DNA from 3 places in the Allobosea sp. TWI1241 genome. Region 1 is predicted to be linked to each of the others. Evidence: predicted binding sites of a transcription regulator. Region 1 holds the regulator's gene; each other region holds the start of a gene.
The links. Region 1 encodes LexA, which represses DNA repair genes until DNA is damaged. Its sites were predicted from a motif close to TGTTCNNNNTGTGTTCNG; they were not measured.
Positions count from the first base shown of each region.

Region 2: the regulator LexA is predicted to act here: its motif matches at 5,592-5,609, upstream of ABE438_RS15190 (DNA recombination protein RmuC).
Region 3: the regulator LexA is predicted to act here: its motif matches at 6,014-6,031, upstream of ABE438_RS14070 (PA0069 family radical SAM protein).

Region 1 covers NZ_JBDJKW010000002.1:78,418-87,997, forward strand. The annotation lists gene ABE438_RS03385 (ComEC/Rec2 family competence protein) at 1-1,855, shown strand, start outside; gene lexA (transcriptional repressor LexA) at 1,849-2,589, opposite strand; gene ABE438_RS03395 (molybdopterin molybdotransferase MoeA) at 2,702-3,913, opposite strand; gene moaC (cyclic pyranopterin monophosphate synthase MoaC) at 3,910-4,404, opposite strand; gene trpC (indole-3-glycerol phosphate synthase TrpC) at 4,401-5,210, opposite strand; gene trpD (anthranilate phosphoribosyltransferase) at 5,218-6,231, opposite strand; gene ABE438_RS03415 (anthranilate synthase component II) at 6,246-6,863, opposite strand; gene trpE (anthranilate synthase component I) at 6,947-8,461, opposite strand; gene ABE438_RS03425 (peptidylprolyl isomerase) at 8,472-9,580, opposite strand, start outside.
Region 2 covers NZ_JBDJKW010000012.1:5,723-15,302, forward strand. The annotation lists gene ABE438_RS15165 (aliphatic sulfonate ABC transporter substrate-binding protein) at 1-633, shown strand, start outside; gene ABE438_RS15170 (ABC transporter permease) at 654-1,508, shown strand; gene ABE438_RS15175 (ABC transporter ATP-binding protein) at 1,511-2,299, shown strand; gene ABE438_RS15180 (OsmC family protein) at 2,397-2,906, shown strand; gene ABE438_RS15185 (MFS transporter) at 2,939-4,180, opposite strand; gene ABE438_RS15190 (DNA recombination protein RmuC) at 4,377-5,558, opposite strand; gene ABE438_RS15195 (peptide deformylase) at 5,689-6,222, shown strand; gene fmt (methionyl-tRNA formyltransferase) at 6,242-7,171, shown strand; gene truA (tRNA pseudouridine(38-40) synthase TruA) at 7,176-7,913, shown strand; gene ABE438_RS15210 (hypothetical protein) at 7,924-8,511, opposite strand; gene dapE (succinyl-diaminopimelate desuccinylase) at 8,581-9,580, opposite strand, start outside.
Region 3 covers NZ_JBDJKW010000010.1:69,744-79,323, reverse strand. The annotation lists gene ABE438_RS14095 (DUF721 domain-containing protein) at 1-336, opposite strand, end outside; gene ABE438_RS14090 (sensor domain-containing protein) at 535-1,521, shown strand; gene mutY (A/G-specific adenine glycosylase) at 1,518-2,585, shown strand; gene ABE438_RS14080 (site-specific DNA-methyltransferase) at 2,608-3,810, opposite strand; gene ABE438_RS14075 (ribonuclease HII) at 4,086-4,706, opposite strand; gene ABE438_RS14070 (PA0069 family radical SAM protein) at 4,798-5,976, opposite strand; gene ABE438_RS14065 (glycosyltransferase family A protein) at 6,099-6,593, shown strand; gene ypfJ (KPN_02809 family neutral zinc metallopeptidase) at 6,624-7,499, opposite strand; gene ABE438_RS14055 (uracil-DNA glycosylase) at 7,674-8,468, opposite strand; gene ABE438_RS14050 (electron transfer flavoprotein-ubiquinone oxidoreductase) at 8,645-9,580, shown strand, end outside.

The DNA of each region.
Region 1 (9,580 bases):
GAGCCTGGAGCAGCGGGAGAAGGGCGTCAGGCTGGTGCTGCTGGTCACGAGCCTCGCAGGCGTGGCGGAGCCGGCGCGGCCGCGGCGGGTGCGCGTCTCGGCCAATGTCACCGGGCTGCGGCCGGGCGACCACCTGCTGGCGACGGCCCGGCTGCTGCCGCCGCCCGGCCCGGCGCGTCCCGGCGGCTACGATTTCGCGCGCGACGCCTTCTTTCGCGGCATCGGCGCGGTCGGCAACATCGTCGGCAAGGTCGTGCTCTCGCCGGCGGAGCAGCCCATGCCGTCCGCCTTGCGCCGGCAGGTGCTGATCGACGATGCCCGCAACGTGCTGACCGCGCGCATCGCCGCGATCGGGGGCGGGCAGGCGGGCGCGATGGGCGCGGCGCTGGTCACCGGCAAGCGCGGGCTGATCAGCGAGAGCACCAATATCGACCTGCGGGCAGCGGGGATCTACCACATCGTCTCGATCTCCGGCCTGCATATGGTGCTCGCCGCCGGGACGATCTTCTGGCTGGTGCGGGCTCTGCTCTGCGCCTCGCAGACGCTGGCGCTGGCCTGGCCGGTCAAGAAGATCGCGGCGCTGGCCGCGATGAGCGGCGCTGTTGCCTATTGCGTTTTCTCCGGTGCCGAGGTCGCGACCGTGCGCTCGCTGATCATGACGCTGGTGATGCTGGGCGCGATCCTCGTCGACCGCCCGGCGCTGAGCATGCGCAATCTCGCGCTCGCCGCGATCATCGTGCTGCTGCGTGAGCCGGAGGCGCTGCTCGGCCCGAGCTTCCAGATGTCGTTCGGGGCGGTCGCGGCCCTGATCGCCTTTGCCGAGCGCTGGCAGGCCCGCGCGCCCGATGCCAAGGCGGCGAACTGGCCCTGGCCGCTGCGGCCGCTCTGGCTCTCGGCGGTCGGCATCGTCACCACCACCATGGTGGCGACCGCGGCGACGGCGCCTTATGGCGTCTATCATTTCCAGGTCTTCAATCCGTTCGGCCTGCTCGGCAATGCGCTGGCCCTGCCCTTCGTCTCGCTGGTGGTGATGCCGGCGGCGGTGTTCGGCGTGCTGGCCTATCCGTTCGGGCTCGACTGGCCGGCCTGGGCGGCGATGGGCTGGGCCTCGGAGCTCGTACTGAAACTCGCGCACTGGGTCGCGGGAATGGAGCGCTCGACGGTGGTGCTGCCGGCCTTCGGGCCCGCGGCGCTAGTGGCGTTTTCGCTGGCGCTGCTCTGGCTGACACTCTGGACCACGGCGATCCGCTATCTCGCGGCGCTGCCGCTGCTCGCCGGCCTCGCCGTCGCCGCGGCGCCGGCCCGCCCCGACATCCTGATCGAGCGCGACGGTTCCGGCATGCTGGTGCGCGGTGCGGATGGGCGGCTGGTGCTGGCCGGGCGGCCGAGCCGCTTCGTGCTGGCGCAATGGCTGCTGGCGGACGGGGATTCGCGGGCGCCCGACGATCCCGGCCTGCGCAGCGGCGCGGCCTGCGACACGCGCGGCTGCGTCATCCGGCTCGCGGACGGCCGCAGCGTCGCCTATGCGCGCGACCGCATCGCGCTGGCCGAGGATTGTGGGCGTGCCGATCTGGTGGTGACGCCGCTCTATGCCAACGGCGCCTGCGCGGCCCGGCTGATCGACCGGGCGGTGCTGCGCCGCGACGGCGCCGTCAGCTATCGCACCGCCGGCGGCGGCTGGACCGCCTTCACCGCCGAGGACGCCACCCGTCGGCGGCCCTGGACCCGCCCGCAGCCGGAGCCGTCCCCCGCGGCCTCGACCGCCGGGCGGCCGCCACAGTCCCGCGTCACGGCCACGCCGCCTGCGGCGGCCACGGCCCCATCCGTCCCGGACGAGGCCGAGCGGCTTCAGTAGCGCCGCATCAGATTGACCAGCCGGCCCTGGATACGAACGCGATCGGGACCGAGCACGCGGGTCTCATAGGCCGGATTCGCCGCTTCGAGCGCGATGGAGGAGCCGCGCTTGCGCAGCCGCTTCAGCGTCGCTTCCTCGTCGTCGATCAGCGCGACGATGATGTCGCCCGTATTGGCGGTGTCCTGCTTGCGGATCACCACCGTGTCGCCGTCGAGGATGCCGGCCTCGACCATCGAATCGCCGCGGACCTCGAGCGCGAAATGCTCGCCGGTGCCCAGCATGTCGGCGGGCAGGGAGACGGCGTGGCTGCGGCTCTGGATCGCCGAGATCGGCACGCCGGCGGCGATGCGGCCCATCACCGGGATCGAGACCGTGCCGCGGCCATCCTCCTCGGCGGCACGCGGCCGCGCCGGCGCGACAGGGGCCGCAGGGGCGGGCGGCGGCGTCTGGCCGAGGCCGCCCTGTACCACAGAGGGGCTGAAGCGCGGGCGCTGCTGGCCCGGCGCGGCGCCGCCCATATTGTCCGGCATCTTGATCACCTCCAGCGCGCGGGCCCGGTTGGGCAGGCGCCGGATGAAGCCGCGCTCCTCCAGCGCCATGATCAGGCGGTGGATGCCGGATTTGGATCGCAGGTCGAGCGCGTCCTTCATCTCGTCGAAGGAGGGCGGCACGCCGGATTCGCGCAGGCGCTCATGGATGAAACGGAGCAGTTCCGACTGTTTGCGTGTCAGCATGACGGAGGTGCGCGCCTTTCAGGCTGGATTCGAAACAAAGCCTGAACAGGATAGCTGTTCTCTTTGTGTTCCGCAAGGTCGCCGGGCGAGGGCCGGCCGGCGCGCGCCGGCCTCAGCGCAGCCGCAGGATCCGACAGGGATCGCCGGCCTTCGCCGCCGGCGCGTTCACCGGGCGCACGACCAGCGCATCGGCCCGCGCCATGGTGGCGAGCATGGAGGAATCCTGGCGCGGGAAGGGCGTGGCGACCGGCCCGTCCGCGCCCTGCTCGAGCGTCGCGCGCAGATAGTCCTGGCGCTCGTCGTTCGCCGGCAGGTCGACGGCGATGCTGGCGCGCTCGCTGCGGTCCCGCGCCGGGTCGGCGAGGCCGAGCAGCGCCTCGACCAGCGGCACGGCGAAGAGATGGCCGCAGACGATCGAGGAGACCGGGTTGCCCGGCAGGCCGAGCACGACCATGCGCTCGATCACGCCGGTCATCATCGGCTTGCCGGGGCGCATGGCGATGCGCCAGAAGCCCGGCGTCATGCCCTGGGCGGCGAGGGCCGCGCGCACCAGGTCGTGCTCACCGACCGAGGCGCCGCCGAGCGTGACCAGTACGTCGGCACCGGCCCGGCGCGCCGCGCCGATCCGCGCGGCGAGGTCGGCATGGTCGTCGCGGGCGATGCCGAGATCGAGCGGCGTGCCGCCGGCCTGCGCGACCAGGGCGGCCAGCGCGAAACCGTTCGAGGCGACGATCTGGTCGGGCCCGGTCTCTTCGCCCGGGCTGACGAGTTCGTCGCCGGTGGCGAGGATGGCGACCAGCGGCCGGCGCCGCACCGGCAGCGAGGCGTGTCCCATGGCGGCGGCGAGCGCGAGCGTCGCCGGGTCGAGCCTGCGTCCGGCGGCGAGCAGCCTGTCGCCCTGGCTGAAGTCGAGCCCGGCGGCGCGCACGAACCTTCCGGGCGCGACCTGCGCCAGCACGCGGATGCTGGGGCTGCCGACGCCCTCGGCATCCTCCTGCATCAGCACGGCGTCGGCGCCCTCGGGCAGGGGGGCGCCGGTGAAGATGCGCACAGCCTCCCCGGGGCCGACCGCGCCGGAAAAGCGCTTGCCCGCGGCCGATTCGCCGATGACCGCGAGCGTCCTGCCGGGCTGGAGGTCGGCGGCGCGGGCGGCGTAGCCATCCATGGCCGAATTCGCGAAAGGCGGCTGGGTGCGCAGCGCCGCGAGATCCTCGGCAAGCACGCGGCCGATGCAGTCGGCGAGCGGCAGCCGCTCCGTGCCCGTCGGTCCCGGAACGCTCTTCAGCAGCGCGGCCAGCGCGGCATCGACCGGGGTCAGGCTCATGCCGCGGGGCCCGGATCGGCGAGGTCGTAGGCGCCGGACTTGCCGCCGGATTTGTGGACGAGGCGCACGCCCTCGATCTGCATGGCGCGATCGACCGCCTTCACCATGTCGTAGACGGTGAGGCAGGCGACGCTGACGGCGGTGAGCGCCTCCATCTCGACGCCGGTCTTGCCGGTCAGCCGGACCTCGGCGCGCACGGTGACGCCGGGCAGCGCCTCGTCGATCTCCAGCTCGACCGCGATCTTGCTGAGCAGCAGCGGGTGGCAGAGCGGGATCAGCTCATGGGCGCGCTTGGCGGCCATGATGCCGGCGAGGCGGGCGGTGCCGAGCACGTCGCCCTTCTTGGCCTCGCCGTCGCGGACGATGGCGAGGGTCGCGGCCTGCATGACGACGCGGCCTTCGGCGACCGCGACGCGCTGCGTCTCGGCCTTGTCGCCGACGTCGACCATATGGGCCTCGCCCTTGTGGTCGAGATGGGTGAGGCCGCTCACGCCGCGGCCTCGGCGGCGCCGGTCAGAAGCGCGCGGGTCGCGGCGGCGACGTCGTGCTGCCGCATCAGGCTCTCGCCGACGAGGAAGGTGTTCACGCCACAGGCTTGCAGGCGGACGATGTCCGCATGCGTGAAGATGCCGCTCTCGCCGACGAGGACACGGTCCTTCGGCACGCGCGGGGCGAGCCGTTCGGTCACCGTCAGGCTGACCTCGAAACTGCGCAGGTCGCGGTTGTTGATGCCGACCAGCGGTGTGTCGAGCGCCAGCGCCCGGTCGAGTTCCGCCTCGTCATGGACCTCGGCCAGCACCGCCATGCCGAGCGCCTTCGCCGTCGCAGCAAGCTCGCGCGCGGCGGCATCGTCGAGGCTCGCCATGATCAGCAGGATGCAGTCCGCGCCCCAGCTGCGGGCCTCGAAGACCTGATAGGGCTCGAACATGAAGTCCTTGCGCAGGCCGGGCAGGCCGGAGGCCTGGCGCGCCTGGTCGAGGAATTCCGGCCGGCCCTCGAAGGAGGGCGTGTCGGTCAGCACCGAGAGGCAGGCGGCGCCGCCCTCGGCATAGGCGCGGGCCAGCGCCGGCGGGTCGAAATCGGGGCGGATCAGGCCCTTTGACGGGCTCGCCTTCTTGATCTCGGCGATCAGCGCCGGAGCGCCGTCGCGATGCTTGGCTTCCAGCGCGCCGAGAAAGTCGCGCGGCGGCGGCATGGCGGCGGCGCGCCGCTCGATCTCGACCTGCGGCACGGCTTCCCGCGCGGCTGCGATCTCCGCGCGCTTGTAGGTCTCGATCCGCTTCAGGATGTCCGACATCGCGGCCTCACGCGTTCGAGGCGGCGACGAGGGTCGCCAGCGCTGCCTTGGCCTTGCCGCCGTCGATCGCGGCATAGGCCTGGGCCAGGCCGTCCTGCAGCGTTGCGGCCTTGCCCGCCACGACCAGGGCTGCGGCGGCATTGAAGGCGGCGATGTCGCGATAGGCGCTGCGGGCGCCGTCGAGCACCGCGCGCAGCGCCTCGGCATTATGCTCGGGCTCGCCGCCGCGCAGGTCCTCCGGCCGGGCGCGGGCAATGCCGACATCCTCGGGCGCGATGGTGAACTGCTCGATCCGGCCGTCCTTGAGCGCGACGACGCGGGTCGGGCCGGTGGTGGTGATCTCGTCGAGCCCGTCGGAGCCGGTGACGGCCCAGACGCTCTGCGAGCCGAGCGCGGCCAGGACCTTCACCATCGGCTCGAGCCAGGTCTCGGAGAAGGCGCCGACGAGCTGGCGGCGCACGCCGGCCGGGTTCGAGAGCGGGCCGAGCAGGTTGAAGATGGTGCGGGTGCCGAGCTCGGTGCGCACCGGCGCGACATGGCGCATCGAAGCGTGGTGGCTCGGCGCGAACATGAAGCCGACGCCGGCTTCGCCGATGCAGCGCGCGATGCCGGCCGGGTCGAGCCCGACCTTGACGCCGAGCGCGGTCAGCACGTCGGCGGCGCCGGAGCGCGAGGATGCGGCGCGGTTGCCGTGCTTGGCGACCGGCACGCCGCAGGCCGCGACGATGATCGAGGCCAGCGTCGAGACGTTATAGGAGCCGGAGGAATCGCCGCCGGTGCCGACGATGTCGACGGCGTCCGCCGGGGCCTGCACGGTGACCATGCGCGAGCGCATGGCGCTGACGGCGCCGGCGATCTCCTCCTCGGTTTCGCCGCGCACGCGCAGCGCCATCAGGAAGGCCCCGGCCTGCGCATTGGTGACGCCGCCGGAGAGCATGGCCTCGAAGGCGTCGCGGGCCTCCTCGCGCGAGAGCGAGGCGCCGGTCGCGACCTTGGCGATGAAGGGCTTGAAATCGTCCATGATGACTCGATCGATCAGGCTGTCGCGGAAAGGGCTGCGTCGGCGTGCGTGCGCGACCATCGCTCGGCGAGATCGAGGAAGTTGCGCAGGATCGTCGCGCCGTGCTCGGACGCGATGCTCTCGGGGTGGAACTGCACGCCGTGCACCGGCAAATCGCGATGCGACAGCGCCATGATCAGCCCGTCGCCGGATTCCGCCTCGACCGTCAGCTCGGCCGGGCAGCTCTCGCGCCGCACCACCAGCGAATGATAGCGCGTCGCCTCGAAGGGGCCGTTGATGCCGTGGAAGAGTCCGCGGGCCCGATGCGTGATCGACGAGACCTTGCCGTGCATCGGCAAGGGGGCGCGCACGACCTCGCCGCCGAAGGCCTGGCCGATGGTCTGCAGGCCGAGGCAGACGCCGAAGATCGGCTTGCGGGCGGCGCCCTCGCGCACGAGGTTGAGGCAGATGCCGGCCTCGTTCGGCGTGCAGGGCCCGGGCGACAGCACGATGGCGTCATGGCCGCCGGACAGCGCCTCGTCGACCGAAAGCGTGTCGTTACGGCGCACCTCGACCGAGACGCCCAGCCCGCCGATCAGGTGGACCAGGTTCCAGGTGAAGCTGTCGTAATTGTCGATCAGCAGGATGCGCATCGCTTCGGGGCCGTCCCCACCCATTGTTTGGGGTGAGCACATGCCCCCCAACCGGCGCGCGGGTCAAGTTTCCCGGGGCGGGCCTACTGCCCGCGGCCGGCACGGGCGGCGAAGCGCACCGCTTCCTCGGCCGCCTTGAACAGGGCCTTGGCCTTGTTCACGCATTCCTGCTGCTCGGAGGCCGGGTCGGAATCGTAGACGATGCCGGCGCCCGCCTGGACCTGCATGCGGCCGTCCTGCACCACGGCGGTGCGCAGCACGATGCAGGTGTCCATCTCGCCATTTGCGCCGAAATAGCCGATGCAGCCGCCATAGGCGCCGCGCCCGTCCGTCTCCAGCTCGTCGATAATCTCCATGGCGCGGACCTTGGGCGCGCCCGAGACCGTGCCGGCCGGGAAGCCCGCGCTCAGCGCCGAGAGCCCGTCCTCGCCCGCGGCCAGCCGGCCGGTGACGTTGGAGACGATGTGCATCACCTGGCTGTAGCGCTCGATGAAGAAGGAATCGGTGACGCGCACCGAGCCGATCTCGGCGACGCGGCCAACATCGTTGCGGCCGAGATCGAGCAGCATCAGGTGCTCGGCGCGCTCCTTGGGATCGGCGAGCAGTTCCTCGGCCAGCGCCTCGTCGGCGGCCGGGGTCTCGCCGCGGCGGCGGGTGCCGGCGATCGGGCGGATGGTGACCTCGCCATCGCGCAGCCGGACCAGGATTTCCGGGCTGGAGCAGACGATCTGGAAGCGTTCGAAGTCGAGATAGGCCAGGAAGGGCGCCGGATTGACCCGGCGCAGCGCCCGGTAGAGCGCGAAGGGCGGCAGTTCGAACGGCGCCTCGAAGCGCTGCGAGAGCACGACCTGGAAGATGTCGCCGGCGCGGACATAGTCCTGCGCCTTGGCCACCATGGCGTGGAACTCCGCCTCGCTGGTGTTCGAGACCGGCGCGGGATGAGGGATGGCGGCGATGTCGATCGCCCCCTCGGAGGGCAGCGGCCCCTCCAGCGCGGCGACGACCGCATCCAGCCGCTCCCGGGCGTGCTCGTAGGCGATGCTGGCGGCGAGGCCCGGCTGGTGGCGCACGGGCGTCACCACGGTGATCTCGTCGCGCACGGAATCGAACACGACGATCAGGGTCGGCCGCATCAGGATGGCGTCGGGCACGCCGGGACCGGTCTCCTTCGGCGCGGGCAGGCGCTCCATCAGGCGCACCATGTCGTAGCCGAGATAGCCGAACACGCCGGCCGCCATCGGCGGCAGCCCGTCGCGGTCGGGAATCGCGCTTTCGGCCAGCAGGGCGCGCAGGCTCTCGAAGGCCGGGCGCGGATCGTCGAGGAACGCATCGCCGAGGCCGGGACGGCAGAGCGAGGCGGTGCCGCGATGGCAGCGCCAGATCAGGTCCGGGTCGAGCCCGATCATCGAGTAGCGGCCGCGCACCGCGCCGCCCTCGACCGATTCGAACAGGAAGGCGGGGCCCTTGCGGGCCTCGCGCAGCTTGAGGAAGGCGGCGACCGGAGTCTCACAGTCGCCGACCATGGTCTGCGTCAGCAGTTGCGGCGTGCCGGCGTCATAGGCGGCGGCGAACCCCTCGAAATCGCTGGCCGGCATCATCTGTCGCGCCTCAGTTCTGGGTGGCGCCGGTCGCGTTGCGGAAGGCGGCTTCGTTGATGCTGACGCCGAGCTCGTTCTGCAGCTTGGCGACGTATTGCTGCAGCAGGTCCTCGCTGAGGCCCGTGCGCAGCAGGTTCACGACGCTCTCCGCCTCCTCGGTGGTGCGCACATAGGGCGGCACCGTCGCGCTCTCGACACGGAAGAGGATGCGGCCCTGCTCGGTGGCGGCCGAGGCGCTCTTGCCGACCGGCGTGCCGAAGACGAGGTTCACGACATTGGCGGGCAGGGCGGCCTGCTGCTCCTGGCGGCCCAGATTCTCGGCCTTCTGGGCGGTGAGGCCGGCGGAGGCGGCGACCGCCGCGAAGGCCTCGCCGCCGTCGAGGCGGGTGACCAGCTCGCGCGCCTTGGTGGACAGTCGCTGGGCGATCTCGTCCGCCCGCCACTGCGCCTCGACCTCGGCCTTGACCTCGTCGAAGCTGCGCTCGCGCGGCGGATCGATCTTGGTGACCTCGTACCAGACATAGCCGCCATTGTTGGGCAGGCGGATGGCCTCGCTGTCGATGCCGATATCGGCGGCGAAGAGCGCGGTCTGGGTGGCGTTGCCGCCGGGCAGGGGCTGCTCGCGGCTGCCGTCCGGCTTGCCCATGCCGGCATCGACCGCGCCGATGGCGCGGATGGCGAGGCCGAACTCCTTGGCGATCTCCGGCAGCGGGCGTGCCGAGGCGCGCTGGTCCTCGATCTTGTCGTGCAGCTCGGTGATCTGCGCGGCGGCGCGGCTGGTGGCGACCTCGCGGCGGACCTCGTCGGCGACCTCCTCGAACGGCTTGACACGGGCAGGCTCGATCGTCGGCACGCGCAGCAGCACGACGCCGAAATTGCCTTGCACCGGCTCGCTGACCACGCCCTGGTTCAGGGCGAAGGCGGCGTCGCGCACGGCTGCATCGAACAGGCCCTCGCGGGCGAAGGTGCCCAGCGTCAGCTCGGCGTCGCCGACATTGCGGCTCTGCGCGACGGCCTCGAAGGTCTCGCCGGCGTCGATGCGCGCCTTGGCGGCCCGGGCTTCCTCCATCGTGGGGAAGGAAATCTGCTGCAGGGTGCGGCGCTCGGGCGAGCCGAAGC
Region 2 (9,580 bases), on a different contig from region 1:
GAATGGACCGCGCTGGTCACCGGCGCCAAGAGCGACGTCACCAGCGTCGCCGACCTCAAGGGCAAGCGCGTCGCCGTCACCCGCGGCACCGATCCGCACATCTTCCTGGTGCGCGCCCTGGCCGAGGCCGGGCTGACGGAAAAGGATGTCCGCCTCGTCCTGCTCCAGCACGCCGACGGCCGGCTGGCGCTGGAGCGCGGCGACGTCGCCGCCTGGGCCGGGCTCGACCCGATGATGGCGGCCGCCGAGGTGGAATCGGGCGCGAAGCTGTTCCACCGCAAGGCGCAGGACAACACCTGGGGCGTGCTCAACGTCCGCGAAGAGTTCGCCCGGGACAATCCGGCGCTCGTCGCCAAGGTGCTCGCCGCCTATGAGCAGGCGCGCGCCGTGGCGCTGGCCGAGCCGGCGGTGGTGCGCAAGGCGCTGGTCGAGGCGACGAAGCTGCCCGAGCCGGTGATCGAGCGCCAGCTGACCCGCACCGAGCTGACCCACAGCACGATCGGCGCCGCCCAGGCTGAGACCATCCTCGCCGCTGGGCTGGCGCTGCAGCAGGCGGGCGTGATCAAGCCCGAGGTCGACGTGAAGGCGACCGTCGACGCGCTGATCGACCGCCGCTTCGCCGTCGGCAACTGACGCTGGAGCGGGCGCCCGCGATGAGCAGCACGGTCGGGATCGCGCCGGCGGAAGCGACGCAGACCACCGCGACGCAGGCCGTCGCGGTGGCGCCGGCCCGGCGAGCCGGCCGGCTGCGCCTGCGCCTCGCCGGGCTGCTCCTGCCCGTGCTGATCGCCGCGCTCTGGGAGGCGCTGGTTGCAGCCGGCCTCGCCAATGGCCGGCTGATGCCGCCGCCCAGCGTGGTCGGCGCGACGCTGCGCGATCTCGCGGCGAGCGGCGAGCTGTTGACCCATGCGGCGGCGACGCTCTGGCGCGTCGGCGCCGGCTTCGGCATCGGCGCGGCCGCCGGCACGGTGCTCGGCGCGCTGACCGGGGCCCTGCCGGTGGCGCGTGCCCTGCTCGACCCGACGCTGCAGGCCCTGCGCGCCATCCCCTCCATCGCCTGGGTGCCGCTCTTCATCCTCTGGTTCGGCATCTTCGAGGCCTCGAAGGTCGCGCTCATCGCGGTCGGCGTCTTCTTCCCGGTCTATCTCGGCGTCGCAGCCGCCATCCTCGGCATCGACCGCAAGATCGTCGAGGTCGGCCGGGTCTTCCGGCTGTCGCGGCTCGCCATGGTCCGGCGCGTGCTGCTGCCCGCCATCCTGCCCGACTGGTTCACCGCGCTGCGCGGCGGGCTCGGCCTCGGCTTCATGTTCGTGGTCGCCGCCGAGATCATGGGGGCGAGCGAGGGGCTGGGCTATCTGCTGGTCGATGGCCAGCAGCTCGGCCGGCCGGATACGATCATCGCCGCCATCATCGCCTTCGCCGTGCTCGGCAAGCTGGCGGACGGGGTGCTGCTCGCCCTGACGCGCCCGCTGCTGCGCTGGCAGGACACCTCGCGGGACAGGCTGTGACCATGGCTGCGCTGCGCTTCGAGGCCTTGTCCAAGACCTATGCCGACGGCACGCGCGCCCTGTCGGGCATCACGCTCGGCGTCGGGGCCGGCGAGATCCTGGCGCTGGTCGGCGGCTCGGGCTGCGGCAAGACCACGCTGCTGCGCCTCGTCGCCGGGCTAGACCGGCCGAGCGCCGGCCGCATCCTGCTCGGCGGCGCCGCCATCACCGAGCCGCGCGCCGATGTCGGGGTGATCTTCCAGGAGCCGCGGCTGTTTCCCTGGCTCAGCGTCGCCGACAATGCCGGCTTCGGCCTGGCCGACCGGCCGGCGGCCGAGCGGCGGCGCCTGGTCGAGGCGGCCCTCGAACGGGTCGGTCTCGCCGGCTACGGGCCGCGCTGGCCGCGCGAGCTCTCCGGCGGCCAGCAGCAGCGCGTCGCCATCGCGCGGGCCCTGGTGACGCGGCCGGCGCTGCTGCTGATGGACGAGCCCTTCTCGGCGCTCGACGCCACCACCCGCGCCAGCCTGCACGGCCATCTGCTCGCGCTGTGGGAGGAGAGCCGGCCGACCGTGCTGATGGTCACCCACGATGTCGAGGAGGCGGTGACGCTGGCCGACCGCATCGTGGTGATGCAGCCGCGGCCGGGCCGCGTCTTCGACGAGCTCGACAACCCGCTGGCGCGCCCGCGCGATCCGCTCTCGCCCGCCTTCGAGGCCGGCAAGCGCGAGGTTCTGCGCGCGCTCGACCGCTCGCTGCGCGGCGAGGCGCCGCTGCAGGAGCAGGCGGCCGAGAACGCCGGCATGTGGTGGTGAGCGCGGCCGGGGCGGCGACGGAGTTCCCTCGGCGCCCGGCCGGCGCTACAGCCGGCAGCAGGACATCGCCACGCGACTTCATCGAGAGGACATGATCATGGACGTCACCGCCCTGCGCGCGCTTCAGGCCCCGCTCAAGGACAAGTATCGCGACAGCCCCGACGCGGCCGTGATCACCCTCAAGGCCCGCGGCGAGCTCGACGACCAGCACATCGCCTGCAAGGTCGAGACCGGGCGCGCCATCGCCCTGGCCGGCCTGCATCCGGCCACCGGCGGCTCGGGCGCGGAACTCTGCTCCGGCGACATGCTGCTGGAGGCGCTGGTCGCCTGCGCCGGCGTGACGCTGAAGGCGGTCGCCACCGCGCTCGAGATCGAGCTGAAGCGCGGCGAGGTCCGCGCCGAGGGCGATCTCGACTTCCGCGGCACGCTCGGCGTCGCCAGGGACGCCGCCGTGGGCTTCACGGCGATCCGGCTGATCTTCGACGTCGAGACCGACGCGCCGCAAGAGAAGCTCGACACGCTGTTCAAGCTGACCGAGCGCTATTGCGTCGTGTTCCAGACCCTCAACGTCAAGCCGCAGCTCTCGGCCGCGCTCCAGCGCGGCTGAGGCGGGGCCAAGGGGGCAGCTTCGGGGCAGCCTCAGGCCGGCAGCGGCCGCGGGCTGCCGTCGGCCTCCGTCGCCTCGGGCTCCTGCGAGATCGGCGCGGTCATTGGGTCGATGATGGCGAAGGGCCGCTCCGCCATCTGCTCGGCCGGGGCACGCGCCTTGATGCGCCAGAAGGTGATCGCGGCCAGCGCCGCCGTGATCGCCGCCATGAAGTAGAGCAGCCCGTTGATGTCGAGGCGCGCCATCACCTGCGCGCCGAGGATCGGGCCCATCGCCGAGCCGATGCCGCCGATCAGGATGAGATGGCCGCTCACCGCCACGACGCGGTCCTGCGGCATGCGGTCCAGCGCATGGGCGACGCAGACCGGATAGAGCGTCGACATGAAGCCGCCGAGCAGCGCCGCCACCGGCAGCACCGCCGCCAGCGATTTCGGCACGAGGTCGAGCGCGATCGCCGCCACCGAATAGCCGAGCGCCAGCCCGGCCAGCACGATGCGCCGGTCGCCGCGATCCGACAGCCGCCCCACCGGCACCTGCAGCGCGAAGCCGCCGAGCACCGCCACCAGCATGAACAGCGCGATCGTCTCCTGCTGGATGGCGTTGGTCGCCATCCAGGCCGGGAAGAGCGCGTAGAAGGCGCTGGTCACCATGCCGGCGATCACCACGCCGATCACCGAGATCGGCGCCTGGCGCACCAGCTCCATATAGGGCAGCGAGCTGTCGCCCGGCAGCGCCGGCTGCTCGGCGCGCGTGCCGCTGACCAGCACCAGCGCCAGCGCGAACAGCGCCGCGATGATGTTGAAGGGCAGGGCGCTGTCGACCTTGAGCAGGCCGATCAGCAATTGCCCGCAGGCCAGCGCCAGGAAGGTGCCGACCATGTAGATCGAGAACACCCGGCCGCGCTGCTCGGGCGCCGCCTTGCTGCTGAGCCAGCTCTCGGTGGTGATGAACAGGCCGACGCAGCCGACGCCGATCGCCATGCGCGCCACGATCCAGCCGGCGGGCGAGACCAGGATCGGCATGGCCGAGGTGCCGATCACCACCATGCCCGCGAAGGCGGCATAGGCGCGGATATGGCCGATGCGCCGCAGCACCCGCCCGCAGCCGACCGCGCCCAGCGTGTAGCCGATGAAATAGGCCGAGAGGATGATGCCGGTCAGCGTCGGGCCGAAATTCTCGGTGGTCAGCCGCAGCGAGAGGAAGGTGTTGAAGAAGCCGTTGGCCAGCTGGACGAGGCTCGTGGCGATGATGAGCGTTCCGATCTGGACGGGCACGGCTGGCAAGACTCCCGGGAGGCTGTGGACCGGCCGTGCGAGCGGGGCAGGCTCGCCGGATCGAACCGGTCTGGGGACTAAGGCCGGACGGCCGCGGGCGCATCGCGATGCGGCGGCGAGTCGGCGGTTGGCCGCCCAAGGAGGCCTGCGATTGTGATCTGCCGATGGCGGCTTACCATTTTCCGAACCGCTTGCGTCACTCCGCCGCCTTGAGGCGGGTCGCGGCGGCGAAATCCGGCGCCGGCGGCGCGGCCGGCTCGTCGAAGTCGAGCGCGCCGATCCGCTCGGCCCGGCCGGTGACCTTCCCGGCCGAGGTGCGGATCTGGGCGACGTCGTCCTGCGCCTGGCGGAAATGGCCATCGAGCTTTTCGACGCGCTCGCCGAGCCGGCGGACATCGTCGAGCAGCCGGCCGACCTCGGTCTGGATGACGCGGGCCTCCTCGCGCATGCGGGCGTCGCGCACCAGCGACTGCATCAGCTGGATCGCCAGCGCCAGCAGCGAGGGCGAGACGATCATCACCCGGGCCCGGTGGGCGCGCTGGACGATGTCGGCGAAATGCTCGTGCAGGTCGGCGTGGATCGCTTCCGAGGGCACGAAGAGCAGCGCCATCTCCTGCGTCTCGCCGGGTAGGAGATAGCGCTCGGCGATGTCCTTCACATGCTGGCCGACATCGCCGCGCACCCGCGCGGCTGCGGCCTTGCGCGCCTCCTCGCCGCGCGCCTCGCGCAAGGCGGTGAAGCTCTCCAGCGGGAACTTGGCGTCGATCACCAGGCCGCGCCCGTCGCCCGGCAGGGTGACGACGCAGTCCGGCCGGCGCCCGTTCGAGAGCGTCGCCTGGAAGGCGTAGAGGCTCGCCGGCAGCCCGTCGCGGACGATCGCCTCCATCCGGCCCTGGCCATAGGCGCCGCGCGCCTGCTTGTTGGCGAGCACGTCGCGCAGCGTCACCACCTCGCCGGTCAGGTCGGTGAGGTTCTTCTGCGCCGCGTCGATCACGGCGAGCCGCTCCTGCAGGCGCCCCAGCGTCTCGCCGGTCTGGCGCACATTCTGCTCCAGCCCGCTGCCGACCTGCTGGCGCAACCCGTCCATCCGGTCGGCGACGAAGCGGGCGAGGTCGCCCTGCCGGGTCGAGAGGATTTCGGCCATGGTCTGCATCCGGCCGGTCAGCTCGGCCTGGAGCCGGTTCATCTCGGCGATCTTGTCGTCCATCTCGCGGGCGCGCTCGGCCTGCGCCGCAGCCTCGGCCGCGCGGCGCCGCCCGCCCCGCCAGGCGAGCAGCAGCGCCAGCGCCGGCAGCAGCAGGGCGAGCACGCCTGCGGCCAGCGCGAACGTCGCCCAGCTCACGGGGCGCTCCAGCAGGGTGAAGGCGATCTGGTCCATCCGCGCATCCTGCCACGAAACCGGGCGTCGATCCAGAACGTATGGGGAACGGTTTGACCGTGCCGTCACAAGCGCTTATGTCGCGGGGCAAGTGCCCGACACGCTCCAGAAAGCCCGCCAGAGCCCCGCCATGGCCATCCGTCCCCTCGTCATCCTGCCCGATGCCCTCCTGCGCAAGCCGTCGGAGCCGATCGGCGAGATCACCCCCGCCATCCGCGCGCTGGCGCAGGACATGCTGGACACCATGTACGACGCGCCCGGCATCGGGCTCGCCGCGGTGCAGATCGGCGAGATGGTGCGTCTCGTCACCATTGACATCTCGAAGAAGAGCGAGGACGACGAGGAGACGCCGAAGGCGCCGATGGTCTTCGTCAATCCGGAGATCGTCTGGGCCTCGGACGAACTGAACGTCCACGAGGAGGGCTGCCTCTCGATCCCCGACTACTATGAGGAGGTCGAGCGCCCGGCGCGGGTGCGGGTGCGCTATCGCGATCTCGACGGCGCGGCCCAGGAGATCGAGGCCGACGGCATCCTCGCCACCTGCCTCCAGCACGAGATCGACCATCTCGAGGGCGTGCTGTTCATCGACCATCTCTCGCGGCTCAAGCGCGAGCGCGTCACCAAGCGCTTCGCCAAGCAGGCCAGGCGGGAGAGCGCGGCCTGACCGGCCGGAGCCTGATGTCATGAGTTTGCGCGTCATCTTCATGGGCACGCCGGATTTCGCCGTGCCCACCCTCACCGAGATCATCGGCCAGGGCCACGAGGTCGTCTCGGTCTACACGCGTCCGCCGGCCCCGGCCGGGCGCGGCATGGATCTGCGGCTCTCGCCGGTCCACGTCACCGCCGAGCGCTTCGGCATCCCGGTCTTCACGCCGCGCTCGCTGAAAGGCGAGGAGGCGGCCGCGATCATGGCGACGCATGGCGCCGATGTCGCGGTGGTGGTCGCCTACGGGCTGATCCTGCCGCAGGCGATCCTCGACCTGCCGGAGCTCGGCTGCCTCAACCTGCACGCCTCGCTGCTGCCGCGCTGGCGCGGCGCCGCGCCGATCCAGCGCGCCATCATGGCCGGCGACGCCGAGACCGGCGTCTGCGTCATGAAGATGGAGGCCGGGCTCGATACCGGCCCGGTCGGCATGGTCGAGCGGTTGCCCATCGACAGCGACGCCACCGCCGGCGAGATGCACGACCGGCTGGCCGGCCTCGGCGCCGACCTGATGGTGCGTGCGCTGGCGGCGCTCGGCCGCGGCGGCCTGCGCTTCACGCCGCAGGCGGAGGAGGGCGTCACCTATGCCAGCAAGATCGGCAATGACGAGGCGCGGCTGAGCTGGAACCGGCCGGCGCAGCAGGTCCACGATCTGGTGCGCGGCCTGTCGCCCTTCCCGGGCGCCTTCGTCGAGGTCGATCTCGGCAAGGGGCCGGAGCGGCTGAAGCTCCTGCGCACCGCGCGCGCCGGCGGCGCGGCCGAGCCCGGCACGCTGCTCGACGACGAGGGCACGGTCGCCTGCGCGGTCGGGGCGGTGAAGCTGCTGCAGGTGCAGCGCGCCGGGCGCGGCCCGGTCAGCGGCGCCGAGTTCCTGCGCGGCGCCCGGCTTTCGGCCGGCGCGAAGCTCTGACGCGATGCCGCGCTACAAGCTCGTCATCGAATATGACGGCACCCCCTTCTCGGGCTGGCAGCGCCAGGCCAACGCGAATTCGGTGCAGCAGAGCGTCGAGGAGGCGGTCGAGGCCTTCTGCGGCCATCCCGTGCGCCTGCACTGCGCCGGCCGCACCGATGCCGGCGTCCACGCCACCCATCAGGTCGCCCATGTCGACCTCGCCCGCGACTGGCGCACCGACGTGGTGCGCGACGCCAGCAATGCGCGGCTGAAGCGCCTGCCCGTGGCGGTGCTGTCGGCGGAGGCCGTGCCCGAGAGCTTCGACGCCCGCATCTCGGCGACGCGGCGCCATTACGTCTACCGCATCCTCGACCGGCGGGCGCAGCCCGCGCTCGATGTCGACCGCGTCTGGCACGTGCCGGTGCGGCTCGACCACGAGGCGATGGACCGGGCCGCCAAGGCGCTGCTCGGCCATCACGACTTCACCACCTTCCGCGCCGCCGAATGCCAGGCCAACGGGCCGATGCGCACGCTCGACCGGCTCGACGTCCGGCGCGAGGGCCAGGAGGTGGTGGTGTACGCCCATGCCCGCTCCTTCCTGCACCATCAGGTCCGCTCCATGGTCGGCTGCCTGAAGATGGTCGGGATGAAGCGCTGGCACGAGCGGCGGGTCGGCGAGGTGCTGGCGGCGCGCGACCGGGCGCAATGCGCCGCGCTGGCGCCCTCCTGCGGCCTCTACCTCGCCGGCGTGGACTACTGACGGCGCGCGCTCAGAAGGCGGCCAGCCCGAAGGTCCTCAGCACCGCGTAGTCGGCGAGCGCGCTGGCGCAGGCGATCGCCGCGGCGATGCCGTTGCCGCCGCCGAAGGCGGCGCGTGCCACGCAATAGCGCAGCCGCAGCACGATCGCGGCGAAGCCGAGGCTCTGGAACATCGCGATCTGCGGATTGGACCAGCCGATCGCGAACACCGCCGCCGGCACCGCCATCAATCCCGCCGCGAGCACGCCCGACCAGTTCCAGGCGATGACGAAGCCGGTGAAGCGCGGATCGCGCCGCATGGCCGGCGCCAGGGCAAGGAGCAGCAGGGGAACCGCCAGGATGGTCGCCAGCTGCGCGCCGGCGACCGAGGCCGCCAGCATCGGCGCGGCGAACAGGTTCTCGCCGTCGGGCAGATGCGCCAGCAGGCGCTGCGCCGCCAGGGTCGGGATCATCGCTGGCACCGTCAGCAGCAGTGCCGCATAGGACGACCAGAAGCCCTGGCGGGAGAGGTCGAAGCCGGGCAGGGCCTGGCTCTCGGCGCGCAGCAGGCGCCAGGAGGCCCGCAGCGACCGTGTCACGTCATCGGCAGCAAGCCGCATGGTCCGGCCCTCCGCAGCTCATCACATTAGACTTTCGTCTAAACACTGAAGGCTGCGAAAGCGTTCCGGTCAAGCCCCGCCGGCTGCGGCGAAGTAGTCGTCGAGCAGGCGGGCGGTGATCTTCTCCAGCGTGACGAGGTCGGCGACGGCGACCTGCTCGTCGACCTTGTGCATGGTCTGGCCGACCACGCCGAACTCCACCACCGGGCAGTAGCTTTTGATGAAGCGCGCATCCGAGGTGCCGCCGGTGGTCGAGAGCGCCGGCGTGCGCCCGGTCTCGGCCGCGACCGCGCGCGACAGCATCGCCACGAACGGGCCGGGCTCGGTCAGGAAGGCCACGGCGTTGGTCGGCTGGAAGGCGACCTCGTACTGCACCTCGTTGCCGGCCGCCTCGCGCAGGCGCCGCTCGATCTCGGCGGCGAGCGTCTCCGGCGTCCAGAGATCGTTGAAGCGGATGTTGAACACCGCCTTCGCCTGGGCCGGTACGACATTGCTGGCCGGGTTGCCGACATCGAGCGTCGTCACCTCGAGATTGCTCGGGTCGAAATGCGTGGTGCCGGCGTCGAGCGGCGTCGCCTCCAGTCCGGCGAGCAGCCGCACCATGCCGCGGATCGGGTTGCGGGCGAGATGCGGGTAGCCGACATGGCCCTGCACGCCCTGCACCAGGATGCTGCCCGTCAGCGAGCCGCGCCGGCCGATCTTGATCATGTCGCCCATGGCGTTCGGATTGGTCGGCTCGCCGAGCAGGCAATGGTCGAAGCGCTCGCCGCGCGCCTTGGCCCAGGCCAGCAGCTTCACCGTGCCGTTGACCGCCGGCCCCTCCTCGTCGCCGGTGATCAGGAAGGCGATCGAGCCCGGTGCGTCGGGCGCGGCGCGGCGATGGCGGATCGCGGCGGCGACCATGGCGGCGAGCCCGCCCTTCATGTCGCAGGCGCCGCGGCCGTGCAGCACGCCGTCGGCGATCTCGCCGCCGAACGGGTCGCGGCTCCACGCCGCCGGGTCGCCGGGCGGCACCACGTCGGTGTGGCCGGCGATCGCGAAGACCGGGCCTTGCGTGCCGATGCGGGCA
Region 3 (9,580 bases), on a different contig from region 1:
CGGCGGCGCCACCGGCCCCTGCTTCAGTACCAGCTTGCCGACCGCGCGCCAGCCGAGATGGGTGTTGACCCGCTCGATCACCAGCGGGCCGAGCTGCTGCATCTCCAGCGCGAAGGCGCCTTCGACCCGCACCACCAGCGTCGCGGGATCGGCGACCTCGCCCGGCGCATTGCGCCGGCGCGGCCAGTCGATCTTGAGCGGCCGCGTCCGGTCGGCCAGGCGCTCGCCGACGATCTCGGGCCAGAAGGCCACGACGGAACGGCCGGCGAAGCCCTGCGCGGCGAGCGCGGGAGCCAGGCAGTCTTCCACCAGATCGGCGAGGGGTTTGGGCGCCATCGCGGTATCTGCGCCCGCCGGGCCGGCGGGTGCAAGAGCCGATTGCAACGGGCGATTGCGACAGCCGATAGGAAGAGCCGATCTGCGGTGGATTGCAGCCGCCGGCTTCAGCGAACGTTAAGAGGGCAGGCGCGACCATCGCCCGGTCTCCACCGTCGGCGCCGTCGCGCCCGGCCCTGATGAACCGGCTTAGCGTCCATGGTCTCGAAGGAAGTCATCGATCTCGTGCTCGACGATCTGTTCGAGCTGTCGCCGGTGGCCTTCTCGCTGTCCACGATCGACGAGCAATCCCGCTACCTAAAGGTCAACCGGGCCTATCTGGCCCTGGTCGGCCGGGATTGCGGCGAGGTGCTGGGCCGTCCGCTCTGCCAGGATCTGCCCTATGCCATGGACGATCCGGCCCGGATGCGCCGCATGGCCCTGCTCGACGGCCAGGGCCATTACGAGCAGGCCGAGATCGACATGCTGCATGTCAGCGGCCGCATCGTCCCGACCCTGATCAGCGCCCAGCGCCGCCGCGTCCATGGCGAGAGCGTCGATATCGAGATCGTCACCGACAATGCGCAGCGCAAGGCCTTCGAGCGGTCGCTGCTCGACGCCGCCCTGCGCGATGCCATGACCGGGCTGCACAACCGGGCCGCCTTCGAGAGCCATCTCGCCCGGGTGCTGGCCGAGCGGCGCGGCGAGCGCGTCCTCCTCGCCTATATTGACCTCAACGGCTTCAAGGCGGTCAACGACCGCTACGGCCACGCCATCGGCGACGAGGTGCTGCGCGTCGTCGCCGGCCGGCTCGAGGCCTGGCGCGGCTGCGGCGATCTCGTCGCGCGCCTCGGCGGCGACGAGTTCGCCGTGGTCTCGCGCCATGACGCGGGCGACGATCTCTCGCTCGCGCGCTACCGGGCGCTCGGGGCCCGCATCGCCGAGCCGATCGCCATCGGCGAATGCGCGCTGCAGGTCGGGGCCGCGATCGGCGTGGCCGAAGCGCCTTCGCGGACGACCGTCGACGCGCTGCTCGGCCAGGCCGACATGCTGATGTACGCCGCCAAGGCCGGCGGCGAGCCGGTCGCCCTGCGGGCGCGGCTGGCGTGCCCCGCCGGTCTGGCACCGAGTTTCCCCGGTCCGCATGGCGAGCCGGTTCCGCTTCTGCTTGCAGGCGGATGGGGCCGCGCTAAACCGGGGGCATGAGCGCCTCCGCCCGTCCCGACGCCGCCGACCTCCTCGCCTGGTACGACCGCCACCGCAGGGTGCTGCCCTGGCGGGCGCTGCCCGGCGAGCAGGCCGATCCCTATCGCGTCTGGCTCTCGGAGATCATGCTCCAGCAGACCACGATCGCGGCGGTAAAGCCCTATTTCGAGCGCTTCCTCGCCCGCTTTCCCAGCGTCGAGGCGCTAGCTGCGGCGCCGTCCGAGGCGGTGATGCAGGCCTGGGCCGGGCTCGGCTATTATTCCCGCGCTCGTAACCTCCACGCCTGCGCCCGCCTCGTCGCGGAGGCGCATCACGGGCGCTTCCCCGATACGGAAGAGGGGCTTCGCGCCCTTCCGGGGATCGGCGCCTACACCGCCGGGGCGGTCGCGGCGATCGCCTTCGGCCGGCCGGCGGCGGCCGTCGACGGCAATGTCGAGCGGGTGATCACCCGCCTGTTCGCCATCGACGCCGAGATGCCGGCGGCCAAGCCGCTGGTGCGCGAGCGGGTGCTCGCCCTGCTGCCGGCCGACAGGCCCGGCGATTTCGCCCAGGCGCTGATGGATCTCGGCGCCACGATCTGCTCGCCGCGCACGCCGGCCTGCGGACTCTGCCCCTGGATGGCGCCCTGTGCCGCGCGAGCGGCGGGCACGCAGGAAACCTATCCGCGCAAGGCGCCGAAGAAGACCGGTGCGACCCGCTATGGCGCCGCCTTCGTCGGCCGGCGCGAGGATGGTGCGGTGCTGGTGCGCACCCGGCCCGCCAAGGGGCTGCTGGGCGGGATGGTCGAGGTTCCGGGCAGCGCCTGGAGTGCCGATCATCGCGAGAGCGAGGCGCTGCGTCACGCGCCGCTCGCCGCGAACTGGCGCCGGGTGCCCGCACCGGTGCGCCATGTCTTCACGCATTTTCCGCTGGAACTGAGCGTCTATGCCGCGTCGCTGCCCATGGACGCGCTGGCGCCGGACGGCATGCGCTTCACGCCGTTCGCGCGGCTGGGCGAGGAAGCGTTTCCGACCGTCTTCCTCAAGGCGCTGGAAGCGGGGCTGGCGGCGCTGGGCGACCGCTAGCGGCAGGTCTCGCGGCGGCGGCTCAGGCCGCCGCCATCCGGGCGCGGATCTCGCCGCGCAGGCGGTCGATCAGCATGGCTTCGCCGTCGCGCTCGACATGCCAGAAGGTCCAGCCATTGCAGCTCGGAAGACCCTGCGCCAGCGCCCCGACCTTGTGGATCGAGCCGATGGCCGGGCCGAGCACCAGCGTGCCGTCGGCGCGGATCACCGCGCTGTGGCGCTGCTTCTCGTCGAACACCGTCTCGCCGGCCCTGACCAGCCCCGCCTCGATCAGCGAGAGGAAGGGCACGCGCGGCTCGCTGCGCTTCGAAGGCGCCGTCGAGAAGGCTTCCGGCGGCAGCGGCTCGACCGCGGCGATGCGCCGGCGGGCCGCCTGGGCGTAGCTCTGCTCGCGCTCGATGCCGATGAAGCGGCGGCCCAGCGCCTTGGCGACGGCACCGGTCGTCCCGGTGCCGAAGAACGGATCGAGCACCACGTCGCCGGGATTGCTGGCCGAGAGGAGAACGCGCGCCAGCAGCGATTCGGGCTTCTGGGTCGGGTGGACCTTGCTGCCCTTGTCGTCCTTCAGGCGCTCATCGCCGGTGCAGAGCGGCAGATACCAGTCCGAGCGCATCTGCAGGTCGTCATTGCCGCCCTTCAGCGCCTCGTAATGGAAGGTGTATTTCGACTGCGGGCCGCGGGCGGCCCATATCAGCGTCTCATGCGCATTGGTGAAGCGCCGGCCGCGGAAGTTCGGCATCGGATTGGCCTTGCGCCAGACGATGTCGTTCAGCATCCAGAAGCCGAGATCCTGCAGCGTCGCGCCGACGCGGAAGATGTTGTGGTAGGAGCCGATCACCCACAGCGCCCCGTCCGGCTTCAGCACGCGGCGGCAGGCGGTGAGCCAGGCGCGGGTGAAGGCGTCGTAATCGGCGAAGGAGGCGAACTTGTCCCAGTCGTCGTCGACGGCGTCGACGAGGCTGTCGTCCGGCCGGCGCAGATCGCCGCCGAGCTGGAGATTATAGGGCGGATCCGCGAAGATCAGGTCGACGCTCGCAGGCGGCAGGGCCTCGATCGCAGCGACGCAATCGCCGACGATCACCTGGTCGAGCGGCAACTCCGCGGAGATGCCCGTGAGGGTGGGAAGGCCCTTGGCCTTCATCCGGGCCCCCAGTGCTGGCCGTCCGGTACGCGAAACCTGAATCCGGACGGGAGCACTGGCGGTCCCGGTACGCGAGGTACTCATGACGCCAAGACCGTTACGCAACTTCAACGATCGCGATCTTGGCCGGACAGGGTAAAGGCGGAGTTTCCCGATTGAAAAAAATCTGTCCCGTTCTGGGGCTGCAGATTTTGCCTATTCCATTGTATTGATTGATGAATTCGACCTGATGGTTAAGGCGCGTTAAGGCTCTGCCGCCGGGTCGGGCGGGGCAGGCCGAAAACAGTGACGATTGGGTGCCGTCATGCGCGCCGCGCATGAAAGAACATGGTGCCGGTGCGCGCGCTCGGCGGCCTGCGTCAGCCCGCGGGCCGCGTCCAGACACCCTTGATCGGCGCGAAGGAATAGCGGTGGGCCGGGCAGGGGCCGTACGCCGTCAGCGCCGCGCGATGGGCGGCGGTGCCGTAGCCGGCATGCGCAGCGAAGCCATAGGCGGGGTGGACCAGCGCGAGCCGCGCCATCATCCGGTCGCGCATCACCTTGGCGACGATCGAGGCTGCGGCGACCGAGCAGAGCAGCCGGTCGCCGCCGATCACCGCCTCGCAGGCGCAGGGCAGCTCCGGCGGGTCGTTGCCGTCGACGAAGACCATGTCCGGTGGTTGCGGCAGGGCCGCGGCGGCGCGCCGCATCGCGAGCAGCGTCGCCTGGCGGATGTTGAGCCGGTCGATCTCGGCCGCCGAGGCGCTGCCGATGCCGACGCCCTCGGCACAATCGAGGATCTGGCCGAACAGCGCCTCGCGGCGGCGCGCGGTCAGCGTCTTGGAATCGCCGAGGCCGGGCGGGATCCGTGCCGGATCGAGCACCACGGCGGCGGCGACCACCGGCCCGGCCAGCGGTCCGCGGCCGACCTCGTCCATGCCGGCGACCCGAGCATGCCCGGCTGCCATCGCGGCCAGTTCGCGCTGGAAATCTGCTGCCATGGCGAGGCCTATGCCAGATCGTCCCGGCGCGGTCTGCATGGCCGGCCCGGCATCCACAGCAAGCGCGCGCGCGTGCCCGAACCGCTCCTGCTCAGAACAGGCTGAGCTGGGCCTTCTCACGCTCGGGCCGCAGGAACAGGTCGGTGCGCAGGCGCTGCCGGCTGGTGTTGAAGCCCAGCCGCTCGGCCGCCATCTCGAAGCGCCGCCCGATCATCCAGGCATAGGGACCGGTGCCGACCTGCCGCTGGCCCCAGGCCGCGTCGTAATCCTTGCCGTCGCGGGTCGAGCGGATCAGCGAGACGACATGGCGCAGCTTGTCGGGGTGATGGGTCAGCAGCCAGTCGTGCACCAGCTCCTTCACCTCGAGCGGCAGGCGCAGCAGCACATAGCCTGCCTCGCGGGCGCCGGCCGCGCGGGCGGAATCGAGGATGCGCTCGATCTCGTGCTCGTTGATCGCCGGAATGATCGGCGCGACCAGCACGGTGACCGGGATGCCGGCCTCGCTCAGCTTGCGGATCGTCTCCAGCCGCTTGGCGGGCGCGGCGGCGCGCGGCTCCATGGTGCGCGCCACCTTCGGGTCGAGCGTCGTCACCGAGAGCGCGACCTTGACCAGCCCCTTCGCCGCCATCGGCGCCAGAATGTCGATGTCGCGCTGGACCAGCGCCGACTTGGTAACGATGCCGACCGGATGGTTGAAGCGCGACAGCACTTCGAGGATGCCGCGCATGATCCGCAGCTTGCGCTCGATCGGCTGGTAGGCGTCGGTGTTGGTGCCGATCGCCATGGTCCGCGGCTGGTAGCCTGCCGCCGACAATTCCTTTTCCAGCAGCGCCGCGGCGTCGGGCTTGGCGGTCAGCTTGCTCTCGAAATCGAGCCCGGGCGACAGGCCGAGATAGGCGTGGCTCGGCCGCGCGAAGCAGTAGACGCAGCCATGCTCGCAGCCGCGATAGGGATTGATCGAGCGGTCGAACGAAATATCGGGCGAATCGTTGCGCGTGATGATGGTGCGCGCCTTCTCGACCGTCACCTCGGTCTCGAAGGGCGGCAGCTCGCCGAGCGAGCCCCAGCCGTCATCCGCCTCCTGGCGCTGCTCGCTCTCGAAGCGGCCGCCGGGGTTGAGCGTCGCGCCGCGCCCGCGGCGCCGCTCCGGGTCGATACGGTGGCCGGCATTGGCGAGCGGGTCGGTCGGCGCGACCTGCGGGGTGGCGAGGCTCCCGGCGACACGCTGGCGCTGCGGCTCCGGCCGCGCCGTGGGTCTGGTGAGAATCATGGCTGGGCTCCGCCCGTCTGGTATCTCCGTGACTGATGTGAACATATAGGGAACAAAATGCAAGGGGCCTGAGATCGGCCGTCGCCATTGCCGCATGCTGCGCTGCGGCATAGCCTAGCCGCATGATCACGGCCGTCATCCGTTCGACAGGCGATGCCGCGGCGCTGGCCGCGACGCTGGCCTTGCTGATTCCCGCCGTCGCGGAGGGCGTTCTCGGCCATGCCGTGCTGGTCGGCGATGCCGAGGACGACGTGGCGGCGCGCTTCGCCGACGAGACGGGCGCCAGCTATGTGCGAGCCGGGCCAGCCGCCGCCTGGCGGCAGGGGGCGGAGGCTGCGCGCGGCGACTGGCTGCTGCTGCTCGATGCCGGCGACCTGCCCGAGCCGCATTGGCTGGCGGCAATCGAGCGGCATCTGCTGGCGGCCCCCGGCGCGCCGGCGCTGCTGCCGCTTTCGGGCTTCGGCGCGCTGCCCGAGCGGCTCGCTCTCCTGCTCGCCGGCCGCGCCCTCAGGGCCGGCCTGCTCGCGCCGAAGCCGCAGATTCTCGCGGGCCGTCTGGCGCGCGTGCCCCGGCGCCTGCGCGTCCGGCGCGAGCGTGCCGCGGCCGGCGGCGTCTGAGCGGGCGCGGCGCCCGACTCTTTGCGCGGCTCAGAGATTGTCGGTGCGGAAGGTGTCGCAGCTCTGCAGCGAGCCAGAGCGGAAGCCGGCATTGAACCAGCGCATGCGCTGCGCCGAGGAGCCGTGCGTGAAGGAATCCGGCACCACCGTGCCGCGCCCGGCCTGCTGCAGCTTGTCGTCGCCGATCGCCTCGGCGGTACGCATCGCCTGCTCGATGTCGTTGGGCTCGATCCGGTCCATCGCCTTGACATTGTAGGCCCAGACGCCGGCGAAGCAGTCGGCCTGCAGCTCGACGCGCACCGAGAGCTGGTTCGATTCGCGCTCCGAGACGCGCTGGCGCAGCTCGTGGACCTTGGGCAGGATGCCGAGCAGGTTCTGGATGTGGTGGCCGACCTCGTGGCCGATCACATAGGCATAGGCGAACTCGCCGCCGCCGCCGAGCCGGCGCCGCATCTCCTGGAAGAAGGAGGTGTCGAGATAGACCCGCTGGTCGTTCGGGCAGTAGAACGGGCCCATCGCCGATTGCGCGGTGCCGCAGCCGGAACGGGTGACGCCGTCGAACATCACCAGGCGCGGCGCCTGATAGCGGCGGTTGCCCTGCTGCGGCAGCACCTTGGTCCAGACGTCCTCGTTCATCGCCAGCACGGTCGAGACGAAGCGGCCGATATCGTCCTTCGGCGGGCCGGAGCTCTGTTGTTGCGTCGGCGCGCCGCCGCCGAGGCCGCCGATCATCTCGGCGCCGCCGATCAGGATGCGCGGATCGATGCCGAGCGCCCAGCCGAGCAGGCCGAGCGCCACCATCGTGCCGATGCCGAGTCCGCCGCGCCCGCCCGGAACGCCGGCGAACTGGCCGCCGCCGCGGCGGTCTTCGAGATTGTCGGACTGGCGGTAATCGTCCCAACGCATCGAGAGAGTCCTGATCCTGAGGCCGCGCACCGGCCGGCTGGTCCCGGTGGGGCCGATCCGGCCGATATCAGATAGAGGCGCCAGCGTGAACGCATGCCGACCGCGCCGGTTCCGGCACTGTCCGCGAGCGGCCGGTGGAACTCAAGAGCGGTCGCGTGTGGAAAACGGCGCGCCTCAGCCGCCGTCGAGCGCCGCCTTCAGCGTGCGCAGGTCGCGCCAGGCCAGGCGCTTGTCGAGCGGCTTGCGCAGCAGATAGGCCGGGTGGAGCATCGGGATCGCCCGGATCATCCGGCTGCCGGTGTCGTAGTCCAGCCAGCGCCCGCGCGTGGCCATGATGCTGGTGACGCCGAGCAGGCCCTGCGCAGAGGGCTTGCCGATGCAGACCAGGAAGTCGGGATCGGCGAGCTGGATCTGGCGCTGGATGAAGGGCAGGCAGATCGCAACCTCCTGCGGCGTCGGCGTGCGGTTGCCGGGTGGGCGCCAGGGCACGGTGTTGGCGATGTAGACATGCTCCTTCCGCGTCAGGCCGATCGCCGCCAGCATGCGGTCGAGCAACTGGCCGGAGCGGCCGACGAAGGGCAGGCCGGCGCGGTCCTCGTCGGCGCCGGGTGCTTCGCCGACGATCATCACCCGGCCTTCGGGATTGCCGTCGGCGAAGCAGAGATTCTTGGCGGTGGCCTTCAGCGCGCAGCCTTCGAAGCCGGCGAGCGCGGTGCGCAGCGCCTCGAGCGTCTCGGCGGAGGAGGCGAGTTCGCGGGCGGTGACCGCGGCCTCGTCCGGCGGCGCGATCGCCACGACGGCCGGCTTGCGGATCTGTTGCTGGCCCTGGCCGGGCAGGCGCTCGGGCGCGCTGCGTACCGGCGCAGGCGCCGCGAAATGATCGTGCGGCGTTTCGTCCAACGCCTCGGTCACGCCCATCTCGGCGTACCAGGCGATCAGTTCGGCTGCGAGGGCGGCGTCCAGCGACATGCATGCATGATATCGCGCGTTCCGGCGCGATGCGAGGCTGTTCGCTGTTGCAAAAATACGCGGACGCCCGGATAGAGGGGTTCCAATCTGCCCGTGGCGAGCCCGGGCGCGATAGGCTAGTTTGTTTGCATACAAACAAACTGCCGGTTCGATCACGGCGCGGTTCGGAGGCCAGCATGAATCTCGAGGAAGCCCGGAGCACGCCGCGCGAGAGCATGGATTACGACGTCGTGATCGTCGGGGCGGGCCCGGCCGGCCTCGCGGCCGCGATCCGGCTGAAGCAGCTCGACGAGAACGTCTCCGTCGTGGTGGTCGAGAAGGGCTCCGAGGTCGGCGCCCATATCCTCTCGGGTGCGGTGATCGACCCGATCGGCCTCGACCGGCTGCTGCCGGACTGGCGCAGCGACGAGGCCCGGCCGCTGACCACCGAGGTCAGCGAGGACTTGTTCTACTTCCTCGGCCCGGCCGGCGGCGTGCGCCTGCCGAACTTCGCCATGCCGAAGCTGATGAACAATCACGGCAACTTCGTCGGCTCGCTCGGCCTGGTGGCGCGCTATCTCGCCGCGCAGGCCGAGGCGCTCGGCGTCGAGATCTATCCCGGCTTCGCCGCCGCCGAGCTGCTGTTCAACGAGGACGGCTCGGTCGCCGGCATCGCCACCGGCGATATGGGCATCGCCAAGGACGGCAGCGTCAGCGACCGCTTCACCCGCGGCATGGAGCTGCGCGGCCGCTACACCCTGCTGGGCGAGGGCGCCCGCGGCTCGCTCACCAAGATCGCGATGAAGCGCTTCGCGCTCGCCGAGGGGCGCGAGCCCCAGAAGTTCGGCATCGGCCTGAAGGAGATCTGGCAGGTCGCGCCGGAGAAGTTCCGCAAGGGGCTGGTGCAGCACTCCTTCGGCTGGCCGCTCGACATGTCGACCGGCGGCGGCTCCTTCCTCTATCATTTCGACGACAACCTGGTCTCGGTCGGCTTCGTCGTCCACCTCAACTACACCAACCCGACGCTCTCGCCCTTCGACGAGTTCCAGCGCTTCAAGACGCACCCGATGATCCGGGACGTCTTCGAGGGCGGCAAGCGCCTGGCCTATGGCTCGCGCGCCATCACCGAGGGC